3 regions of the Amycolatopsis sp. NPDC048633 genome follow, and region 1 is predicted to be linked to each of the others. Evidence: riboswitches for the same ligand, from Rfam matches in the RefSeq annotation. Region 1 holds a riboswitch; each other region holds the start of a gene.
The links. A riboswitch is a leader RNA that binds a small molecule or an ion and turns the genes downstream of it on or off. The one in region 1 is predicted to bind cobalamin.
Positions count from the first base shown of each region.

Region 2: it holds a riboswitch for cobalamin, as region 1 does, so the genes downstream of both, metE (5-methyltetrahydropteroyltriglutamate--homocysteine S-methyltransferase) here and AB0C38_RS11430 (hypothetical protein) in region 1, are expected to answer to the same signal.
Region 3: it holds a riboswitch for cobalamin, as region 1 does, so the genes downstream of both, AB0C38_RS08450 (hypothetical protein) here and AB0C38_RS11430 (hypothetical protein) in region 1, are expected to answer to the same signal.

Region 1 is NZ_JBEZHS010000004.1:144,364-149,395, reverse strand. It holds gene AB0C38_RS11450 ((2Fe-2S)-binding protein) at 148-849, opposite strand; gene AB0C38_RS11445 (CbtA family protein) at 846-1,694, opposite strand; gene AB0C38_RS11440 (CbtB-domain containing protein) at 1,720-1,932, opposite strand; cobalamin riboswitch at 1,994-2,058, opposite strand; gene AB0C38_RS11435 (hypothetical protein) at 2,091-2,528, shown strand; adenosylcobalamin (AdoCbl) riboswitch at 2,660-2,807, shown strand; gene AB0C38_RS11430 (hypothetical protein) at 2,867-5,032, shown strand, end outside.
Region 2 is NZ_JBEZHS010000007.1:93,935-98,966, forward strand. It holds gene AB0C38_RS16055 (ribonucleoside-diphosphate reductase subunit alpha) at 1-861, shown strand, start outside; gene AB0C38_RS16060 (ribonucleotide-diphosphate reductase subunit beta) at 876-1,949, shown strand; gene AB0C38_RS16065 (alpha/beta hydrolase) at 2,039-2,947, shown strand; cobalamin riboswitch at 2,951-3,153, shown strand; gene metE (5-methyltetrahydropteroyltriglutamate--homocysteine S-methyltransferase) at 3,251-5,032, shown strand, end outside.
Region 3 is NZ_JBEZHS010000002.1:411,787-416,818, reverse strand. It holds gene AB0C38_RS08450 (hypothetical protein) at 1-1,944, opposite strand, end outside; adenosylcobalamin (AdoCbl) riboswitch at 2,058-2,203, opposite strand; gene AB0C38_RS08445 (TetR family transcriptional regulator) at 2,270-2,842, opposite strand; gene AB0C38_RS08440 (dihydrofolate reductase) at 2,925-3,494, shown strand; gene AB0C38_RS08435 (hypothetical protein) at 3,509-4,066, opposite strand; gene AB0C38_RS08430 (hypothetical protein) at 4,089-4,313, opposite strand; gene AB0C38_RS08425 (hypothetical protein) at 4,366-4,710, opposite strand; gene AB0C38_RS08420 (phosphate transport system regulatory protein PhoU) at 4,880-5,032, opposite strand, start outside.

The DNA of each region.
Region 1 (5,032 bases):
CGGCCGAACAGACGGCCAGCTCGGTGAAGGTGAAAGCCGGCACGACCGATTCGGTACCGGGGCTGACATCGTCAGCCCCGCTACGTCGCTGCGGCCGACAAGGAGCATCGAGCGGTCGGGTGTTGCGTGCTCAAGCCGGATGCTCGATCACGATTCTCTTGTCGTAGTGAGGACGCAGTCACCACAGATCGGGCCGTTGTGGTCGGGTGCCGCCCGGTAGATCAGACAGCAGCTGCGTCTGCGGAAATGTCCATCCTGGACAGTGCTGGTTCCAGCCAGGGGACGCTGGGCCAGCACCGCAGAGGCGGTCGCCCTGATTGTGGTCGCTTGCGTGGGTCTGCCGGCGGTGAGCATGCGAGCCGAGCCGTTGACCGCCGATGCCACATTGCCCCAGAGGATCTGTTCCGATAGCGAGAACTTAGCGGCCGCTTCGCCGATCATCCGGATCACGCCGTCGATTACCTGCTCGACGAGGAGAACAGCGATGTTCCCGGCGCGGTCGGTGGCCGAGTCCCGGATTGAGAGCGGGACCGCACCGCCGTCGACCGGCTGCCACCACGTGTCGGCGAGGTCGAGGACCGCGCCCGTCTCGAGCGCGTACGCGAATGCCGGGGAGAAGAGCCGCGCGACGATTCCGAGGTGGGTAACCGATGCCGCCACCCGTAGCTCGACCGCGTCATCGGGACGTCCCGCCGCGAGCAAGTGTCGAACGCGGTCGACGCGGTCGCGGAGAACGGGACCGCCTTGCACGAGCTCGTCCAGCGGACGCCACGGGGCTTGCGGGGTGGCGCCCGCCGGATGGGTCTCGACGGCGAAGAACGGGCCGAGGTCGGTGAGCAGGGCGGTCACGCGTCGGCCGGCGCCTGCTCCCGCCGCGACGCACCGGAAAGCACGCGCTCGGCGAGCGGCCCGAACGCCAGGCCGATCGTCGCCCAGAGGATCAGCTGGGCCAGCACTGAGTAGAGGCGGAAGTCGAACAGCGTGTCCGCGGGGAAACCCGGGTACACGATCTGCCCGGCCGGGTTCTTCAGCGGCAGCGGGGTTTCCGTGCCCTGGCTGCCGTACTCGTTGACGTTCGCCGCGAGGTGCCCGAGCGGCGGCAGGACCGCCATCAGCACGCCCATGACGACAACGAATGCCGCGGCCGCGACGAGCGTCGCGTTCCACGTGCCGAGGCGGGCGCTCAGGCGCTTGCCCAGCCGGACCGCGCCGGTGAGGAACAGGATCGAGGCCGCGACCATGGTCAGGTACAGGCCACCGCGGGCGCCGATGGTCTCCGGGTGCCCGATCGACGGCGGGTTCGCCGGGTACTTCAGGAACGGAACCAGGTACAGCGCGAGGAACCCGGCGGCCGCGACGAGCAAGGCGAGCACTCGCGGGCGGACGCGGCCGGTGCGGCCGAGCGAGACCGTGTAGACGACAGAGAACAGCGCGCCCATCGCGACGCCGAACAGGATCATCCCGATCCCGATGCCGAGGTTGGCCTGGATCGCGCGGCTGAAGACTTCCGGGCCCTCGGATTCGACGGGCAGCCCGGCGGCCTGGTTGAGTGCCGCTTCGGCTTCGCCGCGGCCCGATTCGTAGTCGATCGCCGACTGGATCAGGGGTTCGGCGAAGATCCGTGCGAACACGAACGCGAGCAGACCGCCGAGTGCGCCGACGAGGATTCCGCGCAGGACGAGTTTCTTTTCCATATCCGGTTGTCCGTTCCGAGGGCGCTCAGTGGCAGGGGAAACCGAGGAAGTGGCGCGCGTCGTGGACGAACTCGTGCACGTGCGTGTCGTCGCCGAACAGGGACGTGGCGCCCTGGTCGATGCCGATGAAGTAGTAGATCAGCAACGCGGCGAGCACGGTCAAGCCGAGCCACAGCACGGCTTTGGACACCGGCAGAACGACCGGGGTCGAGCCTGAGTCGGCGGGAATGCTGGTCACCAGGGCCTCCTTCGGGGATGTTCGCGTCCCTCGTTCGCTGGGGCGGGTGACGGTTCCTCGACCTGACTCGCCCATCTCAGGCACGATGGGCACACAGTGGCGCGACCGCGCCGGATTCTCACCGGCTTCGGGAAACCGTCACGCGGGGATGACGGTACGTGCCGGACGCGAGCAGCGTCAATTGCCTGGTCAGCGGTCAGATTGTCTGGAAGGGGCCAGATGTTCTTTTTGCCGGACGAGACAGGTCGATCATGGTGACGGGTCCGGCGCCGCGCCGGATGACGTTCAAAGGGGCCGAGGTGATCGTGCTCGAGCCGGAGGTCTACGCCCAGCTGGACGCGAGCCGCCGTCAGCTCGGAGCGAAAATGCACCAGGTGGGTTCGCTCAAGCGGCAGTTGCAGACGGCCGTGGAGCTGCTGGATCTCCTGGATCACCAGGTGGAGGAGATGCCGGGCTGTGATCGATCGGAGCCCGGTGACGGCGCATGTTGTCCGAAGCACGCGCTGGCGGTCCTGCTGGCGGGTCGTGCCGCTCAGTCGGTGCGAGACGGCGCCCGGTCCGGGCGGGGCAACCGGCGGGCGGGACCGACGGGCTGAATTGCCCTGTGGGGCGGATCACCGAAACGGATCGACGGACCCTGACGACACCCCAGATGTCAAGCCGACGTGAGATTTGCCGTTCCCGTCCGGCTGACCAGGTGTTACTGTCGTTTCGTTTGGCCAGTACAACTTCATGATTTTTCTGCCCGTGGCAGGGGAAGCCGGTCGAAGTCCGGCGCTGTCGCGCAACCGTAGGTCACCTCTGGGTGACGAGTCGGGTTACCGCCTCGGGCAGGTGTTGTCGAACCGCTGTCGCGTAAGCAGTGAGTGACGCCCGGCCTTGGGGCCGGTCTCTCTCGCGGTGCGCGCCGGCGTCTGGGGAGAGGAAAGATCAGGTGGCCGGCAAGCGGTTCAGGCCCGTCGCGGCCTTGGCGTCCGCCATCGTCGTGTTCGCCGTGGGCTCGGTGACCCCGGCGTTCGCCGGTGATGTCGCTGCTTCGAAACCCACTTCGACGTGGCTCGCCGCGCAGCTCTCGCCCGAGGGAACCCTGCAGAACCCGCTCGGCGGTGACCTGCCTGACCACGGACTGATGATCGACACCCTGGTCGCGATGTACGCCTCGGGCGACGGCGCCCTGGCCTCGCCGATCGTGAAATACCTCGACGACGACCATCACGCGACCGACTACTACACGTGGGACGGCCTGGTCCCGGGCCAGGGTTACGACGCGATCATCACCGGCGGTGCCGCGGCGAAGGTGCTGGTCGCGGCGGAGATCGCCGGGCGAGATCCGCGCAACTTCGGCGGGCACGACATGGTCGCCGAGACCCTGGGCACGATCGCCCGCTCGGGCGTGGACAAGGGCCGGGTCAGCGACTACTCGAAGAACCCCGACTTCAAGGACTTCGTCAGCAACAACGCCAACATGTTCGGCCAGGCCCTGGCCGTGATCGGGCTGGCCGGCGCCGGCCTGACCGACCGGCTCGCGATCGACACGATGCTGAAGCAGCAGTGCTCCGACGGCTACTTCCGGATCTTCTTCGGACTCGTCCCGACGACCGAGACCGGTGACCAGGTCACGCCGGACGGCCACAAGATCTCGACCTGTGACGAGGGCAAGCCGTTCGACCAGTCGTCGCCGGACGGCGACACCACCGGTATCGCGCTTTCGGCGATGATCGCCGCCCGCGACGCCGGGGCGGCAGACCTCGATGCACCCATCACCAAGGCCGTCAAGTGGCTGAAAGCGCACCAGACCGCGACGGGTGGCTGGGGTGGCGGCGTCGGCACCGAGGCGGCCAACACCAACAGCACCGGCCTGATCCTGCAGGCCCTCGCGGACGCCGGGTGCGTGGATGCAGCGATGACCTCGGGGACGGCGTTCCTCAAGTCCGCGCAGGTGACGGCGGCCGATGCGGGCACCCCGCTCGCGGACCAGCTCGGCGCGATCGCCTACACCCCGGCCGAGTACCAAGCGGCGCGAACGAACGGGATCGGCGGGCTCGACACCTGGATCCGCGCGAGTGCCCAGGCCTCGCTCGGCCTGTCCCAGGTCGGGTTCCGCGACCTCACCCTGCGACGCGCCCCCGTCGCGAAGCAGCCTGACCCAGGCTGCCTTCCGCCGCCACCGCCGCCGCCCGGCGAAAAGCCTCCGGCGACGGGCAGCCCTGCCGCGACTCCGACGGTCAGCAAGAAGGCCGGCACCCCGGCGGTGCGGCCCGGTTCGCCGCGCGGCACCGTGGTGACGCCCGCCGACGCGCCCGCGCAGGTCGCCGGGCCGACCCCGGCCGACCGGCTCGGCGGCTACCTCGCCGGGCGGCTGGTGGACGGCGACCACGTCGAGGTCAGCCAGGACGGCAAGACGTTCGTCGACTACGACCTCACCGCCGACCTCGTGCTCGCCCTGCGCACCCTGGGGCAGCAGCCGGACGCCGTGGCCCGCGCCTCGCGGTTCCTGCTGAACCCGGACTCGATCAAGGCTTACGCGCACGGCGCTCCCTACGAAACGGCCGCAGCCTCCTACGCCGAGCCCCTCTCCAAGCTGCAGACCATCGCGCGGTTCCTCGAAACCGGTGGGCAGGCCCTGGACGACCTCGCGCCGGTCACCGCCCAGCTGACCCAGGACCTCGCCGCGTTGCGGACCCCGGCCGGCGAGTTCACCGACACCGGCGAATTCGCCGACGGAACGCGGTCCCTTCAGCGGCAAGCGTGGGCGGCCTTGGCGACCACCGGGGGTTCCGACCGCGCCGCCGCGAAGGCCGCGACCGACGCACTGGTCACCCACCAATGCGCCGACGGGCTCTTCCCCGTTGCGATCGCGGCAGAACCGTGCGCCGCCGGCGACCTGGCCGCGACCGCCGTCGCAGTCCAGGCGTTGAACGCCGAACCGCGCACGGCCAGCACACCGGTAAGCGCTGCGGCGGGGATGCAGGACAACGTGACACCGGTCGGCTGGACGTCCGAGCACCGGCGCGCCCTCGAGTCCGCCGCCACGGCTCTGACCGCACGTACCCAAGCGGACGGCATGATCACCGGCGCGGACGGGCAGCCGGACCCCGCA
Region 2 (5,032 bases), on a different contig from region 1:
TACCAGACGTTCGAGGGTTCGCTGTGGAGCAAGGGCATCCTGCCGATCGACTCGATGCAGCTGCTCATCGACGCCCGCCAGGGTGACGGCCTCGACGTCGACACCTCGTCGACGCTGGACTGGGCGCCGCTGCGCGAGCGCGTCAAGACCGTCGGCATGCGCAACTCCAACGTGATGGCGATCGCGCCGACCGCGACGATCTCCAACATCTCCGGGGTCGGCCAGTCGATCGAGCCGCTGTTCCAGAACCTGTTCGTCAAGTCGAACATGTCCGGCGACTTCACCGTCGTCAACCCGCACCTGGTCAAGAGCCTCAAGGCCCGCGGCCTGTGGGACGAGGTCATGGTCAGCGACCTCAAGTACTTCGACGGCAGCCTCGGCCAGATCGACCGCGTGCCGGACGACCTCAAGGCGCTGTACGCGACGGCGTTCGAGATCGAGTCGAAGTGGATCGTCGACGCCGGTTCGGTGCGCCAGAAGTGGATCGACCAGGCGCAGTCGCTGAACCTGTACATCGCGGCGCCGAGCGGCCGCAAGCTCGACGAGCTGTACCGCTACGCGTGGCACAAGGGCCTCAAGACCACGTACTACCTGCGGGCGCAGTCCGCGACGCACGTGGAGAAGAGCACCCTGCGCGGCACCGACGGCAAGCTGAACGCCGTCTCGGCCACCTCGGCTCCGGCGGCCCCCGCCGCCGCTCCGGCCCCGGCACCGGCACCCTCGGCTTCGGTTCCGGCCGTGCCGGTGACCCCGGCTCCGAAGCCGGAGTCCCAGGAGCTGCCGAAGACCGACGTCGACTTCGTCGCCACCGAAGGCGCCGCCTGCCGCATCGACGACCCCGACTGCGAAGCCTGCCAGTAAGGAACCCCTGAGACATGACCAACGTGGAGACGACCGGCGCCACCGGCCTCGGTGAGATCGAGGTCGGGGCCGCCCGGATCAACGTCGACGACAAGCGCATGATCAACGCGCGCGCCGACGTCAACCAGCTGCTGCCGATGAAGTACACCTGGGCCTGGGAGAAGTACCTGGCCGGCTGCAACAACCACTGGATGCCGACCGAGGTCGCCATGCAGGCCGACATCGCGCTGTGGAAGTCGAAGGACGGCCTCACCGAGGACGAGCGGCAGATGCTCAAGCGCAACCTGGGCTTCTTCGCGACCGCGGAGTCCTTGGTGGCCAACAACATCGTGCTCGCGGTGTACCGGCAGATCACGAACCCCGAGTGCCGCCAGTACCTGCTGCGCCAGGCGTTCGAGGAGGCCGTGCACACGCACACCTTCCAGTACATCTGCGAGAGCCTCGGCCTGGTCGAGGGCGAGCTGTTCAACATGTACCGCGAGGTCCCGTCCATTTCGGACAAGGACGCGTGGGCGCTGAAGTACACGCAGCACCTGGAGGACCCGGACTTCGAGACCGGGACGCCGGAGGCCGACACGGCGTTCCTGCGTGACCTCGTCGCGTTCTACGTGATCTTCGAAGGCATGTGGTTCTACACCGGCTTCGCGCAGATCCTCTCGCTCGGCCGCCGCAACAAGATGGTCGGCATCGCCGAGCAGTACCAGTACATCCTGCGCGACGAGTCGATCCACCTGAACTTCGGCATCGACTGCATCAACCAGATCAAGATCGAGAACCCGCACCTGTGGACGCCCGAGTTCCAGGAAGAGGTCCGCGGGATGCTCAAGGACGCGTGCGAGCTGGAGGTCGCGTACGCACGCGACACCATGCCGCGCGGCATGCTCGGCCTGTCGGCGCAGCTGTGCGAGCAGTACATGCACTTCATCACCGACCGGCGCGCGCAGCAGATCGGCCTCCAGCCGATCTTCGGCGAGACCGAGAACCCGTTTCCGTGGATGTCCGAGGCGATGGACCTGAAGAAGGAGAAGAACTTCTTCGAGACCCGCGTCATCGAGTACCAGTCAGGCGGCGCGCTCGACTGGGACTGATCTCCCTCCGGGTTCCTGCCTGGGAACGATTCTTCCCAGGCAGGAACCCGCCGCTTTTCCCGGGCACATCGCGGGTCGATGGTGGAGCCATGACCACCACCGTCACCTTCACCAGCGCCGGCCTCGACATAGCCGCGCACCTCTACGTTCCCGACGACGCCGACGGCCGGGCCCTCGTGGTCGGCCACCCTGGCACCGGCGTCAAGGAACAGACCTCCGGCACCTACGCAAGTCTGCTGGCCGAGCAGGGTTTCGTGACCCTCGCCTTCGACGCCGCATACCAGGGCGAGTCCGGCGGCCTGCCGCGCGGCCTGGAGGATCCCGCCCAGCGGATCGAGGACTTCAAGGCCGCCGTCTCCTTCCTCACCACCCGGCCCGAGGTCGACGCCGGCCGGATCGGCCTGCTGGGCATCTGCGCCTCCGGCGGCTACTCGCTCGCCGCCACCGGCGGTGACCACCGGGTCAAGGCCGTCGCGACCGTGTGCACCGCCGAACCCGCCCGCCAGTTCCGCTACGGCGCCGACGGCACCCAGGACCCGGCCGTCTTCCAGGGCCTGCTCGACACCGCCGCCCAGGCCCGGACGACCGCCGCCCGCGGCGAAGACCCCGGCGTGCTGACCCTGTTCCCCGAGACCGCCGCACAGGCCGGTGCGCTCGGTGGCGAGCACGGCATCGAAGGCTGGGAGTACTATTGCGGCCCCCGCGGCTACCACGAACGCTCGGCGAAGTTCCTCACCTGGGATAGCGTCGACAAGATGGCTTCGAGTGACGTCTTCCACGCCGTCCCGCTGATCGGCCCGCGCCCGATCCTGCAGGTCCTCGGCGAGCGCGCCGTCACCGCCTGGATGGGCCTGGAAGCCCACCGGCGCGCCACCGGCCCCGCGGAGATCCACTGGATCGAGGGCGCCAGCCACGTCGACCTCTACGACAAGCGCGAGTACGTCGATCTCGCTGTCGGCAAGCTCACCGACTTCTTCACCGTCAACCTGGACAAGTGACCTAGACTCGGACTCGCCACTGGTTCCCCGGGGTTCGCCCCGGGGAGGCAACAGGGAACCCGGCGCGAATCCGGGACTGCCCCGCAGCGGTGAGTGGGAACGAAAGCCGTCAAGAAGCACTGAGCGCGAGCTTGGGAAGCGACGGCCGGTAGGACTGCGCAGTGCGCCCACGAGTCCGAAGACCTGCCCGTGGTGCGTGCGCCGACGGCGTGCGCGAGTCCGGGCCTCGCGGGATGGGCACGACCGAAACGCTCGCCTTCGCGCGCGTCCGGACTCTTCGGACTAGCTCGCGAGGAGAGAGCTGTGACCATCGGCACCACTGTGCTGGGCTACCCCCGGATCGGCCCGGACCGGGAGCTCAAGCGCGCTCTGGAACGCTATTGGGCGGGCAAGATCGACGAAGCCGCCTTGCTGGCCGTCGGCCGCGAACTGCGTCAGCGGACCTGGCTGGAACTGCGGGACGCCGGGCTGGACTCGGTCCCGTCCAACACGTTCTCGCACTACGACCAGGTGCTCGACACCGCCGAGCTGTTCGGCGCGCTGCCCGCTCGGCCCGGTCTTTCGCCGCTCGACACGTACTTCGCCGCCGCTCGGGGCGTCCAGGACGCGCCGGCGCTCGAGATGACCAAATGGTTCGACACCAACTACCACTACATCGTCCCCGAACTGGGGCCGGACACCGAGTTCACCCTCGCCGGGACCAAGCCCCTCGACGAATACCGGGAAGCTCGTGCGCTCGGCATCGAGACGCGGCCGGTGCTGGTCGGGCCGGTGACGTTCCTGCTGCTGAGCAAGGGCACCGACGGGTTCCGCCCCTTGGACCTGCTCGACACCCTGCTCCCCCGCTACGCCGAACTGCTGGCGCGGCTGCACGACGAAGGTGTCGAGTGGGTGCAGCTCGACGAGCCCGCGTTCGCCGCCGACCGCACCGAGGCCGAGCTGAACGCGCTGATCCGCGCGTACCACTGGCTCGGCAAGGCGGCCGCCCGGCCGAAGCTGCTGGTCGCCGGGTACTTCGGCGGACTCGGCCGCGGCCTCGGCGCGCTGGCCCGCTCCCCCATCGACGCGCTGGCCGTCGACCTGGTCACCGACGAGTCCTTTGTGGACGCAGTCGCCGCCGAACCGGCGTTGCGGGACAAGGAGGTGCTGGCCGGGGTCGTCGACGGGCGCAACGTCTGGCGGACCGACCCGCAGCGCGCGCTGAGCCGGGCCGCGACCCTGCTCGGCGTCGCGAAGTCGGTCAGCGTGTCGACGTCGTGCTCGCTGCTGCACGTGCCCTACGACGTCGCGCGGGAGGACCTGCACCCGCGGCTCGCGGGGTGGCTCTCGTTCGCGCGGCAGAAGGTCGACGAGGTCGTGCTGCTCGGTCGCGCCCTGCGCGGGGAGGACGCGGACCTGGCCGGCGCGCGTGCCGCCGTCGCCGATCGCGCCTCGGCGGCCGAACTGGCCGACTCCGGCGTCCGCGCCCGGCTGGCCGCGCTTCCGGACGTCGCCCGGGCGCCGTATGCGGAGCGGGCAGCGGCTCAGCAGGCCGCGCTGGGTCTCCCGCCGCTGCCGACCACGACGATCGGCTCGTTCCCGCAGACCCTGGAGGTCCGCAAGGCGCGGGCGGCGCACCGCGCGGGCACGCTCGACGACGCGGGCTACGCCGCCGCGATGCGTTCGGAGGTGCAGCGGGTCGTCCGGCTGCAGGAGGAGCTGGGCCTCGACGTCCTCGTGCACGGCGAGCCGGAGCGCAACGACATGGTGCAGTACTTCGCCGAGCAGCTGACCGGTTTCGCGGCGACCGCGCACGGCTGGGTGCAGTCCTACGGCTCCCGCTGCGTCCGCCCGCCGATCCTCTACGGCGACGTCTCGCGGCCGGCGCCGATGACGGTCGAGTGGGCGCGGTACGCCCAGAGCCTGACCGCGAAGCCGGTCAAGGGCATGCTGACGGGCCCGGTGACGATCCTGGCGTGGTCGTTCGTCCGCGACGACCAGCCCCTCGGCGAGACGGCGCGGCAGGTGGCGCTGGCGATCCGCGACGAGGTGCACGACCTGGAGGCGGCGGGTATCCGCGTCGTCCAGGTCGACGAGCCGGCGCTG
Region 3 (5,032 bases), on a different contig from region 1:
TGACGCGCCGGCAGTGCGCGGTTCGGCGTTCAACGCCTGAACCGCGACGGCGGTCGCCGCCAGGTCGCCGGTGACGCACGGCTCCGGGACGAACGCCGCCGGGAAGAGTCCGTCGGCGCACTGGTGCGCGACCAGCACCCCGGTCGCGGCCTTCGCGGCGGCGAGGTCGGAACCCGCGGTTGTCGCCAAGGTCGCCCACGCGTGGCGCTGGAGGGATCGTGTTCCGTCGGCGAATTCGCCGGTGTCGGTGAACTCGCCGGCCGGGGTGCGCAGGGCGGTGAGGTCCTGGGTCAGCTGGGCGGTGACCGGCGCGAGGTCGTCCGGAGCCTGCCCGCCCGCGGCCAGGAACTGCGCGATGGTCTGCAGCTTCGCCAACGGCTCGGCATACGACGCCGCACCGGATTCGTAGGGCGCGCCGTGGGCGTAGGCCTTGATCGAGTCCGGGTTCAGCAGGAACCGCGACGCGCGGGCCACCGCGTCCGGCTGCTGTCCCAGCGTGCGCAGGGCGAGCACGAGGTCGGCGGTGAGGTCGTAGTCGACGAACGTTTTGCCGTCCTGGCTGACCTCGACGTGGTCGCTGTCGACGAGCTGCCCGGCGAGGTAGCCGCCGAGCCGGTCGGCCGGCGTCGGCCCGGCGACCTGCGCCGGCGCGCCGGCGGGCGTCACCACGGTGCCGCGCGGCGAACCCGGCCGCAGCGCGGGGGTGCCGGCCTTCTGGCTGACCGGCGGCTTCACGGCGGGACTGCCCGTCGCCGGGGGCTTTTCGCCGGGCGGTGGCGGTGGCGGAAGACAGCCGGGGTCCGGTGGCCCCTGCGCTCCGGCGTGTCCCAGCGTGAGGTCGTGGAAGCCGACCTGGGCCAGGCCGAGCGAGGCCTGCGCGCTCGCGCGGATCCAGGTGTCGAGGCTGCCGATCCCGTTCGTGCGCGCCGCTTCGTATTCGGCCGGGGTGTAGGCGATGGCGCCGAGCTGATCGCCGAGCCGGTTGCCCGAGTCGGCCGCCGTCGCCTGGGCGGACTTGAGAAACGCGGTCCCCGAGGCCATCGCGGCGTCCACGCATCCGGCGTCGGCGAGCGCCTGCACGATCAAGCCGGTGCTGTTGGTGTTGGGCGCTTCGGTGCCGACCCCGCCGCCCCAGCCGCCGCTCGCGGTCTGGTGCGCCTTCAGCCACCTCACGGTCTTGGTGATGGGCCCCTCGAGGTTCGCCGCACCGGCGTCCCGCGCGGCGAGCATGGCCGAGAGCGCGATGCCGGTGGTGTCGCCGTCCGGCGCCGACTGGTCGAACGGCTTGCCCTCGTCGCAGGTCGAGATCTTGTGGCCGTCGGGGGTCACCTGGTCACCGGTCTCGGTGGTGGGGATGAGGCCGAAGAAGATCCGGAAGTAGCCCTCCGAGCACTGCTGCTTCAACATCGTGTCGATCGCGAGCCGATCGGTCAGGCCCACGCCGGCCAGCCCGATCACGGCCAGGGCCTGGCCGAACATGTTGGCGTTGTTGCTGACGAAGTCCTTGAAGTCCGGGTTCTTCGAGTAGTCGCTGACCCGGCCCTTGTCGACGCCGGAGCGCGCGATCGTGCCCAGGGTTTCGGCGACCATGTCGTGCCCGCCGAACGCCCGTGGATCGCGTCCCGCGATTTCCGCGGCGACCAGCACCTTCGCCGCGGCGCCGCCGGTGATGATCGCGTCGTAGCCCTGTCCCGGGACGAGGCCGTCCCAGGTGTAGTAGTCGGTGGCGTGGTGATCGAGGTACTCGACGATCGGTGCGGCCAAGGCTCCGTCACCGGAGGCGTACATCGCGAACAGGGTGTCGATCATCAGGCCGTGGTCGGGCAGGTCCCCGCCCAGCGGGTTCTGCAGGGTTCCCTCGGGCGAGAGCTGCGCAGAAAGCCACTGCGACGTGGGTTTCGAGGCCGCGAGTTCGCCGGCGAAAGCCGGGGTCGACGAGCCCACGGCAACGATCAAGACAGCGGACACCAAAGCGGCGAAGCGCGGGCCGGCCAAGTGGTCCTTCCTCTCCCCAGACGCCGGCGCGCACCCCGAGAAGAGACCGGCCACGACGGCCGGGCGTCCACTCGCTGTTTACGCGACAGCGGTTCGACAACACCTGCCCGAGGAGGTAATCCGACTCGTCACCCAAGGTGACCCACGGTTGCGCGACAGTGCCGGACTTCGACCGGCTTCCCCTGCCACGGGCAGAAAATCATGAGGTTGTACTGGTCAAACAGACGGACAGTAACACCTGCTCAGCCGGACGGGAACGGCAAACTCACGTCGACTACGCAGTGAGCCGTTCGACGAGCGCCTCGACGAGATCGGTGCTCTCGTCCGGGTCGAGCAGGCCGGGCAAGGTCAGCCGCTCGATGATCAGCCAGTTCAGGGCCAGCCACAGCAGCTTGACCGTCGTCGCGTCGCCCGGCAGGCCGGTCTTCAGGTGGTTTTCCACGTTGAAGTCGAGGTCCGCGCGGATCCGCGTCGTCAGCACCTCCCGCAGCTCCGGCCGGCGGGCCGCCTCCAGGCGCAGCTCCAGCAGGGCCAAGAACCCCGTCGGGAACGCCGCCACGCGCTCGACCAACTCGTGCATCAGCTCGACGAGGCGGGCGCGGTCGCGCGGGCCGTCGAACGGGGCGGCCAGCGTCGCCTCGTCCGGCACCAGCCGTTCGTAGACGCGCTCCCCCGCGCCGGTGAGGATCTCCTCGCGACCGGCGAAGTAGTTGGAGGCGGTGCCGGTGGGCACCGCGGCCCGCTGGTCCACCGCGCGGAACGTCAGCCCGCGCGCGCCTTCCGCCGCCAGGACCTCGATCGCCGCGTCGAGCAGGGCCGCCCGTCGTTCCGGGTTGCGTCGCGCCATCACTTGTAACCACTCCGCTTGTAGTGCTACCGTCTAACCACTACAGGTAAAGTACTACAGATCAAGTTATTCTGGGGGTCGCATGCGCAAGCTCGTCTACTACGTCGCCGTCTCGATCGACGGGTTCATCACCGGGCCGGGTGGCGAGGTCGACTTCTACCCGGAGGCGCCGGACATGGTCGAGTACCTCCGGGCGGAGTTCCCGGAGACGATGCCGAGCCACATCCGGCCGCACATCGGCCTCGACGGCGCGCCGAACAGGCGGTTCGACACCGTGTTCATGGGTCGCGGCACCTACCAGCCGGCCCTCGACGCCGGTGTCGCCAGCCCCTACGCACACCTGCGGCAGTACGTGGCGTCGACGACGCTCGGGGAGCTCGCCGACCCCGCGCTCAAGGTGGTCACCGACCCCGTGGCCACGGTCCGCCGGCTCAAGGAGGAGCCCGGCGAGGACATCTGGCTCTGCGGCGGCGCGCGGCTCGCGGGCGAACTGCTGCCGGAGATCGACGAACTGGTGTTCAAGCGCTACCCGGTCGTCGCGGGCTATGGCCTTCCGGCGTTCACCGGCCCGTTCCGGCCGCGGCCGTTCACCCCGGTGGAGACCCGGACGTTCAGCCACGGCGGCACGGTCACCACCTACCACCCGGCCTGAGGTTCGAGCTCCAGCTAGCGGACGAGCGCCGTCAAGGCTTGGCGGAGGTCGGCCGGGTGGCGGACCCAGAGGTCCACCGCTGTGCCGTCGGGGGACGTAAGCGTCAGGCAGCCTTGGCTTGCCGGGCCCCGAAGCGGGACGACCTCCGCTGTCCACGACCGGTCGAACGTCAGCGGGCCGACGCCACGCTCGCGGTCGGCTTTTCTCGGCTCCCAGCACAGTTCGCCGTCTCGGAGGGACAGCCGGCCCAGCAGTTCGCCCACCTCGTCGGCGCGGCGGGCGTGGCGGCCGGGCGCCTTGGCGCCGAGGAGCTGGGCGACCTGCACCGGCAGCTGAGCCGACCACGACGGCGGCTCCCCCGCGGCGCGTCGTCGGCGCTCCGCGCGGGCGTCCCGCCACGCGATCAACGAGAACACCAGGTACACCAGCGCGAGGAGGCCGAGCAGGCCGGCCGCCGCCGGGACCCAGCCGGTCTTGAGGCCCAGCAGCGCCGTCAACGCCGTGAGGTAACCGGCGGCGAGCAGCGTGCGGGTGCGCCGCCGGCGTTCCCGGTCCCGGCCGTATCCGGTCATGCCCGCGTCCGATCGGTTCGGGTCAGCAGACGATCACCCGCCTGCCGTAAGGAGAATACGTCCGCGGCGCGGGTGCGGCGGTGCCGCGGCGGAGTAGGTGGGCACGGTGGTGACGGCAGCCCGGGTCGCGGCTGGGGCAGCGCAGCGCGGACTTCTTGCCGTCGACGTCGGGACTCACCAGCGCGTCACCGTCCAAAGAGGACGATTCGGCGCCGTGCGCGAGAGCGCCGTCGCCGTCGCTGCGCACGCCCGCGGCGGCCAGTGCACCGGGCGCGGCCGGCGTGGCTCCGGACAGAGCACTAGCGGGTGGTCCAGTGGACGATGCCGGGAACCACGACCAGCAGGGCCACCACGAGCCAGTAACGGCCCGCTTTGAGCTGCGGTGCGCGGAAGGCGAACAGGGCGTTCAGGCCGGCCACGACCAGTCCGGCGAATACCAGTGAGACCAGGCCGAGCCCGATCACGAAGCCCGCGCCGTCGTCGACCACGGTGGGGTCGATCGTGCCCCACCCGAGCTCACCCGCGAGGACCTGCGTTCCCAGCATCGCGAACGCGACCGGGTAGGCGCACGGGATGGCCAGCAGCAGGTTGAGCGGAACGCCGATCAGCCACACCTGATGCGGGCGGAGCTCACGACGGGGCATCCGCTCATCATGCCGGAACACTCGTCAGGCCGTGCCGGGCCGGCTGCCCGTCGTCGACGGCGCGAAGCTCGTGCTCACCACGGCCGGGTTGGTGCGGGCACATTTCCGGGACCCGGCCAGGTGAACCGAGCGGGTCCGCGGTCCGCCCCCAGACGGTCCGCGGACCCGCTCAGGCCGCCGTCCCGTCCGCCTGGCTGCGGGGGACCGCGGACTTCATCAGGCGGCCCAGCAGGACCGCGTGGTCGGCGAACCGCTCGTAGTGGCGGCTCAGCTGGACGACGTCGGCCACCGCCGCGCCGGCACACCGGTTCCGGACATCGGC